Linked DNA regions of Pseudorhodoplanes sinuspersici. The protein of the gene in region 3 interacts with the protein of the main gene of each other region in a pairwise test. Links are inferred from orthologs where the notes say so. Each region holds a gene or a part of one and is shown on either strand. Other genes may lie near its edges.

Region 1 (3,496 bases), 3.4 Mb from region 3 along the record:
TTTTCGGCATCATGCTCTGGCCGCGATCACGCCAAAGCGTGGTCGGCCGGATTGATGAAAAGCGGGAGTTTCAAACCACCCGCCCGCGGCTGATCGCGACGGGGCGGGCCCCGACCGCTTTAGCTGCATTTGTTAAGCGCCCGCAAGCTGCTCGCTCAAATCGGCGCTACACGCTGAAATTAAAGGATTATTTCGGCCGGTCAATGAAATGGAATGGCAAATTTCGAATGGCCAGCGAAACGCTCGTTCCGCATTCTGTCCAGATTGTAAAATAACTTTGCATGCTGCCGGTACGATCGGCCGTGACAGGGAAGAAACGCTCCGCTATCCCCATCCGCCATGCTGTCCCCCGACCAGACGATGCGCCCGACCAGCGAGATCTTCGACGCCGAAGCGGCCGCGCATGAACTGCATGCGCTCGCCGCGACCTATTCCGGCCGCGAGAGCGATCTGCGCACGGCAGTCGCGCAATTCTTGAAAGGCGAGTTAGCCCGGGGGCGCGAAAAGGCCGAGCAGTTGCTGCTCAAGGAGCGGCACGGGCGGCGCTGCGCCGAGCGCCTCTGCGCCATGCAGGACGAGATCATTCGCGTCCTGTTCGATTTCGCCAGCAAGCGGCTTTATCCGTCGCTAAACCCGTCCGAAGGCGAGCGCATGTCGATCGTCGCCACCGGTGGCTATGGCCGTGGATTGCTGGCGCCCGGCTCGGACATCGATCTGCTGTTCGTCCTCCCCTACAAACAGACAGCCTGGGGCGAATCGATCGCCGAAGCCATTCTCTATTGTCTCTGGGACATGGGCCTGAAAGTCGGCCACGCCACACGCTCGGTTGATGAATGCATTCGCCAGGCCAAGGCCGACATGACCATCCGCACGGCCATCCTCGAGTCGCGCTTTCTTTATGGCGATCAGGCCTTGTTCGATGAACTGGTCAACCGCTTCGACCGGGATGTTGTACAGGGCACCGCGGCGGAATTCGTCGCCGCAAAACTGGCCGAACGCGAGGATCGTCTGCGCCGGACTGGCCAATCGCGCTATGTCGTGGAGCCGAACGTCAAGGATGGCAAAGGCGGGCTACGCGACCTGCACACCTTGTTCTGGATCGGCAAATACGTCTATCGCGTTCGTACTGTCGAGGAACTGGTCGATCACGGCGTGTTCGATCAGGACGAACTGAAGATGTTCCTGCGCTGCGAGGATTTTCTCTGGTCGGTGCGGTGCCACATGCACTTCGTCACCAACCGTCCGGAGGAACGGCTGTCGTTCGACATCCAGCGCGAGATTGCCGTGCGGCTCGGCTATACCGAGCATCCCGGCATGCGCGATGTCGAACGCTTCATGAAGCATTACTTCCTGACCGCGAAGAATGTCGGCGACCTGACCGCCATTCTCTGTGCCGCGCTGGAAGCCAATCACACCAAGAGCGCCCCCGCCCTTGGCCGCATGATCGCACGTTTCAGGCCGAGGGCGGGCCGCCGCATCCTCAGCGAATCGGACGATTTCATTGTCGACAACAACCGCATCAATATCGCGAAACAGGATGTGTTCGAGCGCGATCCGGTCAACCTGATCCGGATCTTTTACCTCGCGCAAAAACACGATCTCGCCTTCCACCCCGATGCGATGCGCAAGGCAACACGCTCACTCAATTTCATCAACAAGGATTTGCGCGAAAATCCTGAGGCGAACGAACTTTTCTTCGAAATCCTCACTGCCAAGAACGATGTCGAGCCGGTGCTGCGGCGGATGAACGAAGCCGGCGTGCTCGGCGCATTCGTGCGGGCATTCGGACGTGTGGTCGCGATGATGCAGTTCAACATGTATCATCACTATACGGTGGACGAACATCTGATCCGCTGCATGGGTGTAATCTCGGAAATCGAGGCCGGCACCAACGAGGAATACGGGCTCGCCAACGAGCTTGTGAAAAAGCTGCAGCCGCGGCAGCGCGACATCCTGCGGATTACCTTGTTCCTGCACGATATCGCCAAAGGGCGCGTCGAGGATCATTCGATCGCCGGCGCCCGCGTCGCACGCCGCTTCTGCCCCCGCCTCGGCCTGAACAATGCCGAAACGGAGACCGTCGCATGGCTGATCGAAAATCACCTTGTGATGTCGACCATCGCGCAATCGCGCGACCTGTCCGACCGCAAGACGATCGAGAATTTCGCCGGCATCGTGCAGTCGCTCGACCGGCTGAAGCTCCTCGTTATCCTGACGACAGCGGATATCCGCGCGGTTGGCCCAGGCGTCTGGAACGGCTGGAAGGCGCAGCTGCTGCGAACGCTCTATTATGAAACCGAGCCGGTGCTGACCGGCGGCTTCTCCGAAGTCAATCGCGAACGCCGTGTTGCCATGGCGCAGGCTGAATTCCGGCAGGAAATGAAGGACTGGCCGGAGGACGAGCTCGAAAGCTATATCGCTCGTCACTATCCGGCTTACTGGCTCAAGGTGGATCTGCCGCACAAGGTCGCGCATGCCAACTTCCTGCGGAAGACCTGGAGCGCGGGCCGCACGCTGGCGACGCAGGTGAATTTCGACGCCGCCCGCGGCGTGACCGAACTCACCGTCATCGCCCCTGATCACCCGCGGCTGTTGTCGATCATCGCCGGCGCTTGCGCCGCGACCGGTGCCAATATCGTCGACTCGCAGATCTATACGACCACCGACGGGCTCGCCCTCGACACCATTTCGTTGACCCGGGAATTCGAACGCGACGAAGATGAAGACCGTCGCGCAAGCCGGATCACCGATACGATCGAGAAAGCGCTGAAGGGCGAGATCAAGCTTCCGGAGGCCGTCGCACGGCGCGCGGCACCGAAGGCAAGGTTCAAAGCCTTCGCCCTCGATCCGGACGTCAACGTCAACAATGAATGGTCGAACCGCTACACCGTGATCGAGGTAACGGGTCTCGACCGGCCGGGGCTGCTCTACGAATTGACGGCCACGATTTCGAAACTGTCGCTCAACATCACCTCGGCGCATGTCGCAACATTCGGCGAACGCGTGGTCGACGTGTTTTATGTAACCGACTTGCTTGGCGCCAAGATCGGCTCGCCGACGCGGCAGGCCGCGATCAAGCGCGCACTGCTGGCTTTGTTCTCGCGAGCGGCGACAGAAGAGACAAAGCAGCTCGCCGCAAAGTCGTAAGATGCTGCGAAAGCGCCTGCATTATTGTGTTCGGCCGCGACCAGTGCCTGCACCATCATCAATCAGCGGCAACTGGAACTTGCGCCGATATTCGCCCGGACTCATCCCGGCAAGACGCCGGAACAATCGACGGAATGACGCGACATCATCGTATCCGACTTCGCGCGCTACGTCCTCCACTGCAATCGTGGTGGTTTCGAGGATCTGCTTGGCCTCTTCAATCCGTAGCGCTTGGACATATTCCAGCGGCGAGTAGCCAGTGGCGGCCCGAAAGCGCCGCGCAAAAGTTCGCCTGGGTAATCCGGAATGACGGATCAGTTCAGCCACGACATCGTCGTGATCATAATGT
Region 2 (3,157 bases), 120 kb from region 3 along the record:
TTCGCGCTCCGCCAGCATGAAGAAATGCCGGATCAGATCGGGCACGTCTTCGGCGCGTTCGCGCAGCGGCGGCAGCCGCAGCGGCACGACATTGAGGCGGAAGAACAGATCCTCGCGGAACAGGCCCTGCTGGATGAGGATCCGCAAATCCTTGTTGGTGGCTGCGACGATGCGAACATCCGTCTTGATCGGCGTGCGGCCGCCGACGGTCGTATATTCGCCCTGCTGCAACACGCGCAGAAGCCGCGTCTGCGCCTCCATCGGCATGTCGCCGATTTCATCCAGGAATAACGTGCCGCCCTCGGCCTGCTCGAAACGGCCGGTGCTGCGTGTATTGGCGCCCGTGAAAGCGCCCTTCTCATGCCCGAACAATTCGGACTCGATCAGGTCGCGTGGAATCGCCGCCATGTTGATGGCGACGAATGGACCGCCGCGGCGCTTGCCGTAATCGTGCAATGCGCGGGCGACGAGCTCCTTGCCCGTGCCGGACTCGCCGGTGATCATGACCGTTAGATCGGTCTGCATCAGCCGCGCGAGCAGCCGATAGATTTCCTGCATCGCCGCCGATCGGCCAACAAGCGGAATCTGATCCACTTCCTCCGGGCGCGCCGCGTTCCGCGGCTTGTCCTTGGGTTCCGACAGCGCCCGGCCGACGATGCCGATCAATTCCTTCAGATCGAACGGTTTCGGCAGATATTCGTAGGCCCCGCGTTCCGACGCCCGGATCGCTGTCATGAACGTATTCTGCGCGCTCATGACGATAATGGGCAGCTCCGGCCGCAGCTTTTTCATCCGTGGGATGAGTTCGAATGCGTTTTCGTCGGGCATCACGACGTCGGTGATCACAAGATCACCCTCGCCCTGACTGACCCAGCGCCAAAGTGTTGCGGCATTGCTTGTCGAGCGCACTTCGTAGCCGGCGCGCGACAGCGCCTGGTTGAGCACGGTTCGAATCGCGGCGTCGTCGTCAGCGACGAGAATGTTTCCGGCGGGCATGGGCATCGTCAGCCTTTATACCGTTGGCTTTCGCTCATATTGTTTGGGCTTCCATCGCGGTTTCCCTTGCCCCTGTCCGGGCCTGAGCACCGTTTCCCGCATACATCGGCAAGAGAATCCGAAAAACGGTATGCCGGGTCTGGGATTCGCATTCGATAATGCCACCGTGGTCGCCAATGATCTTGGCAACCAATGCAAGTCCGAGGCCAGATCCGGAGGCCTTGGTCGTGACAAATGGATCGAACAAATGCGGCAGCAGATCGGTCGGAACGCCTGGGCCGTTATCCTTGATGCAGAATTCCATCGGCAGCGATACGCGTGAGCGGCTGCCCGGCAGGGTCAGGCGGACACCGGGCCGGAAGGCCGTGGTCATCTGGATCTCGCCGTCGATGGCATTTTCTCCGATCGCCTCTGCGGCATTTTTCACAAGATTGAGAAACACCTGCACAAGCTGATCGCGGTTGGCGAGCACCGGCGGCAAGGATGGATCGTATTCCTCGAGGAACCGGATATGCCGGGCGAAGCCCGATTGGGCCAGACGCTTCACGTGTTCGAGCACGGCGTGAATGTTGACCGGTTCCCGCTCGATCGGCCGCTCGTCGGCGAAGACTTCCATCCGGTCAACCAGTTTCACGATCCGGTCAGCTTCGTCGCAGATCAGGCGCGTCAGGCTGCGATCGTCATCTGAGGCCGATTGTTCGAGGAGCTGGGCTGCGCCGCGGATACCGGACAGCGGGTTTTTGATCTCATGGGCCAGCATCGCCGCAAGCGCGCTGACCGAGCGGGCCGCACCCCGATGGGTCAACTGACGGTCCATCTTGTCGGCGATCGTCCGCTCCTGAAGCATCACGACCACATGGCCGGCGCGTTCATTCAGCGGCGCCACATAGAGGTCCACAATGTGTTCACCGGGATTGCGCGGTGTCGAAAGGTCGACGCGATATTCGTTCACAGCGCCGCCATGCTCGCGCACCTGATCGACCAGCGACAGCAGCGGGCTGCCGAACGGAATCAACTCACGCAGCGAATGCCGTTTCAGCACCGGCACAGAGACCTCGAAGAACGCTTCGGCGGCGACATTGGCATCGACGATCTTGCCATCAGACGCCACCACCACGACCGGAAGAGGCAGTGCGTTGACGACGGCATCCGGCGATCCCGATGTATTCCGGATGGCGGATTCGAGTTTCATGCCGCATCCCTCCATGAATCTGTGGGCCGCCCCGCCATTGTTTCAAAGACGTCGAAAACATCTTGCAAGAGCCGCAGCGTTTCTTTCGGTGTCTCGGCTGTCAGCACCCGCGTGCGCCCCGCCTTGATCTGCTCGGCAGTTGCGCCGGCATTATCGCCGCCGACATCGATGGCTGCGGCGAGATGTTTGCGGGCGTGACGGCGGCCGATTTCGGTGCCGTGATGTTCGACCATGTCTTGGTAGAGTTTTGCGGCGATGTCCCGCTGCTGTTGCAGTGGCGGATCGCCTTCCCTGGCGCTGCCGGCAAGCTGCCGTGCGATCGCGCCGGGAAGCCAAGGGCGGCCGAGCGCCGCGCGCCCCACCATCACAAGATCGGCGCCCGATTGAGCGAGCGCGACGCGTGCGTCGTCGACGCTTGTGATGTCGCCATTGATGACGACCGGGATCGACACCGCTTGTTTGACCGCGTTCACCGCAGCCCAGTCGGCATGGCCTTTGTAGAATTGATTGCGCGTGCGGCCATGGACGGTGACGAGTTTGATTCCGGCTTGCTCGGCGCGGCGCGCCAGTTCGGGCGCATTGATGCAATCGCGATCCCAGCCAAGCCGCATCTTCAAGGTCACCGGCACCGACACGGCTCCGACCGTGGCTTCGATCAAGGTCAAGGCGTGATCGAGATCGCGCATCAGCGCGGAGCCCGATTGTCCGTTGATCACGTGCTTGGCCGGGCAACCCATGTTGATGTCGATGATGTCTGCTCCCGACGCTTCAGCCATCCGTGCCCCCTCGGCCATCCAGTGCGCTTCGCAGCCGGCCAACTGGAGTGCGTGGATGGCGACGCCTTTGCCATCGGCGCGCAAAACGGCATCCCGCCGGCCCTCGGCAAGCTTTGACGTTGCCACCATCTCGGATACGACAAGTCCCGCGCCCAGCGTTTCCGCCAGCCGCCTGAAAGGAGCATCGGTGACT
Region 3 (2,846 bases):
GATAACGGTATTGATCCGCCGATCTGACAGCAGCGATAAGAGCCCTTCCGCGCCTTCCGCCTCCCGCACCATGACCGCCAGATTGCTGGCCGCATTGACCGCCAAGGCGTCTCTCGGGCTTGCGATTGTGACCAGCCCTGCCCCGGCCCGCAATGCGCCGCGCGCGGACAGCCGGGCTGCACCGGTACTGCTCAGGCCGCCGGAGACGACCAGCGTATGCCCGCGCGAATATTTGTGACCTTCCACCCGAGGCACCGGGAAAAGATGAGCCCACCGGCTCGGCTGGTTTAGTGCTAACCGCGGTCGGATGTCCTGCAGAACCGATGACGGAATGCCGATATCGGCAATGGTCGTCATGCCGCAAAAAATCCGCCCGGGTAGAAGCACATGGCCTGGCTTCTTACGAAAAAAGGTCACCGTTTCGGCGGCCCGGATCGCTGTGCCCTGAACCGCTCCGGTATCGCCGTTGATGCCGCTCGGCAGGTCGACCGCGACGACATGGGCACCGGAATTATTGATCGCGCTAACCGCTACGGCGGCCTCCCCGTCCACATTGCGTGTGAGGCCGGCACCGAACAGCGCATCGACGACGATAGCTCCAGGCGGTATTTCGGCGATCATGGGGCCGACTGGCCCGCTGTAGCGTTTGGCTGCTGTGGCTGCGCCCCCCCGCAACTTGCTGATGTCGCCCAGCAACCTGAGATCGACTGAATAGCCGCGCTCGCCCAGCAATCGTGCTGCGACGAAGCCGTCGCCGCCGTTATTGCCGGGCCCGGCAATAACGATAACCGGTCTGATCGTGCCAAAATTCGCGCCGACCGCGTCTGCAACGGCGCGGCCGGCATTCTCCATCAGCTCGATCGACGGAGTGCCGCGCAAGACTGCCAGCCGATCGGCCTCGGCCATTTCTTTTGTGGTCAGGAGTTCGTGCATGACCTTCAGCTATGGCAGCACCTCGTTTGCGGACAATGAACAATCCTAAACTGAACAAGAAATGCGCAGATTGCACAATTTATAATCTGAGATGACTCTGGCACTCGCCGCTTAATTAAGCGAAATCGGGCAAACGGCTGCTGCGGAACTGCTTTTTGTTTTCATACGGATTGGCATAAGACCTGCTAACGAAGGGCGGGCTCCGCCGATCAGATTCTGACCGGCGGACCGGGAGAGGATTCGCATGAAAAAGATCGAGGCGATCATCAAGCCGTTCAAACTCGATGAGGTGAAGGAGGCGCTTCAGGAAGTCGGACTCCAGGGCATCACCGTCACCGAAGCCAAGGGTTTCGGCCGCCAAAAGGGCCATACCGAGCTTTATCGTGGTGCCGAATACGTTGTGGATTTTCTTCCGAAAGTGAAGATCGAAATCGTTCTCGGCGACGATATGGTCGAGAAAGCTGTCGACGCCATCCGCCGTGCCGCGCAAACCGGCCGGATCGGCGACGGTAAGATTTTCGTCTCGACCATCGAAGAAGCCATCCGGATCAGGACCGGGGAATCCGGATTGGACGCGATCTGATATCGCTATCGTTTTCACGACCCGTACAAATAAGGGGAACGCGTTTATGACGACCGCTAAAGACGTAATGAAGATGATCAAGGAAAACGACGTGAAGTACGTCGATTTCCGGTTCACAGATCCGCGCGGCAAATGGCAGCACGTAACCTTCGATATTACGATGATCGAAGAGGACACCTTTGCGGAAGGCGTCATGTTCGATGGATCATCGATCGCCGGCTGGAAGGCGATCAACGAATCCGACATGTGCCTGATGCCGGATCCGGCAACGGCCTGCATCGATCCCTTCTTCGCGGAAACGACTCTCGTCCTCGTCTGCGACGTGCTCGAGCCGACAACCGGCGAGCCGTATAATCGCGATCCGCGCGGCATCGCCAAGAAGGCCGAGGCCATGGTGAAGTCGATGGGCCTCGGCGACACGGTCTATTTCGGACCGGAAGCCGAGTTCTTCGTGTTCGATGACGTCAAATTCCGCGCCGACCCCTACAATACTGGATTCAAACTCGACTCGATTGAATTGCCGACCAATTCGGACGCCGATTATGAGGCCGGCAATCTCGGCCATCGCATTGGTACCAAGAAAGGCTACTTCCCGGTTCCGCCGCAGGACTCCGCACAGGACATGCGCGGCGAGATGCTCGCTTCGATGGCAAAGATGGGTGCCAAGATTGAAAAGCATCACCACGAAGTGGCATCGGCCCAGCACGAGCTCGGCCTCAAATTCTCGCCGATGACCTACATGGCCGATCAGTTGCAGATCTATAAGTACTGCATCCATCAGGTCGCCAACATCTACGGCAAGACCGCGACCTTCATGCCGAAGCCGGTCTATGGCGACAACGGTTCGGGCATGCATTGTCACCAGTCGATCTGGAAAGACGGCAAGCCTGTCTTCGCCGGCAACAAGTATTCCGATCTATCGGAAACCTGCCTGCAATACATCGCTGGCGTCATCAAACATGCGAAGGCGATCAACGCTTTCACTAACCCGACGACGAACTCCTACAAGCGTCTGGTGCCGGGTTACGAAGCGCCGGTACTGCTCGCCTATTCGGCGCGTAACCGATCGGCCTCGTGCCGCATCCCCTACACGACCAACCCGAAGGCAAAGCGCGTCGAGGTTCGCTTCCCCGACCCGCTCGCCAATCCGTATCTCGGCTTCGCTGCGCTGCTGATGGCGGGTCTCGATGGCATCAAGAACAAGATGGACCCCGGTCCGGCGATGGACAAGGACCTCTACGATCTGCCTCCGGCGGAGTTGAAGGAAATCCCGACGGTGTGCGGCTCGCTGCGGGAAGCACTCGAATGCCTTGACAAGGATCGCGCGTTC

Evidence for each region.
Region 1: the proteins of CAK95_RS22680 (region 3) and CAK95_RS06285 interact in binary tests that used the Escherichia coli proteins (3 or more experiments, as listed by UniProt). The link is inferred for Pseudorhodoplanes sinuspersici from one-to-one orthologs.
Region 2: the proteins of CAK95_RS22680 (region 3) and CAK95_RS23250 interact in binary tests that used the Escherichia coli proteins (3 or more experiments, as listed by UniProt). The link is inferred for Pseudorhodoplanes sinuspersici from one-to-one orthologs.

What each region holds. Positions count from the first base shown.
Region 1 is NZ_CP021112.1:1,268,179-1,271,674, forward strand. Bases 9-3,347 are described here. They hold CAK95_RS06285 ([protein-PII] uridylyltransferase), read left to right. Parts: upstream 9-339; coding sequence 340-3,147; downstream 3,148-3,347. Other genes in these bases: CAK95_RS06290 (GlxA family transcriptional regulator), read right to left, coding at 3,169-3,347. Outside these bases: more of CAK95_RS06290, read right to left, coding at 3,348-3,496.
Region 2 is NZ_CP021112.1:4,772,766-4,775,922, reverse strand. Bases 110-3,109 are described here. They hold CAK95_RS23250 (two-component system sensor histidine kinase NtrB), read right to left. Parts: upstream 2,189-3,109; coding sequence 1,031-2,188; downstream 110-1,030. Other genes in these bases: dusB (tRNA dihydrouridine synthase DusB), read right to left, coding at 2,185-3,109; ntrC (nitrogen regulation protein NR(I)), read right to left, coding at 110-996. Also shown: more of ntrC, read right to left, coding at 1-109; more of dusB, read right to left, coding at 3,110-3,157.
Region 3 is NZ_CP021112.1:4,649,817-4,652,662, reverse strand. What follows is about bases 158-2,846. They hold CAK95_RS22680 (P-II family nitrogen regulator), read left to right. Parts: upstream 158-1,177; coding sequence 1,178-1,516; downstream 1,517-2,846. Other genes in these bases: glnA (type I glutamate--ammonia ligase), read left to right, coding at 1,563-2,846; CAK95_RS22685 (NAD(P)H-hydrate dehydratase), read right to left, coding at 158-933. Outside these bases: more of CAK95_RS22685, read right to left, coding at 1-157. UniProt on the Escherichia coli protein: P-II indirectly controls the transcription of the glutamine synthetase gene (glnA). P-II prevents NR-II-catalyzed conversion of NR-I to NR-I-phosphate, the transcriptional activator of GlnA. When P-II is uridylylated to P-II-UMP, these events are reversed.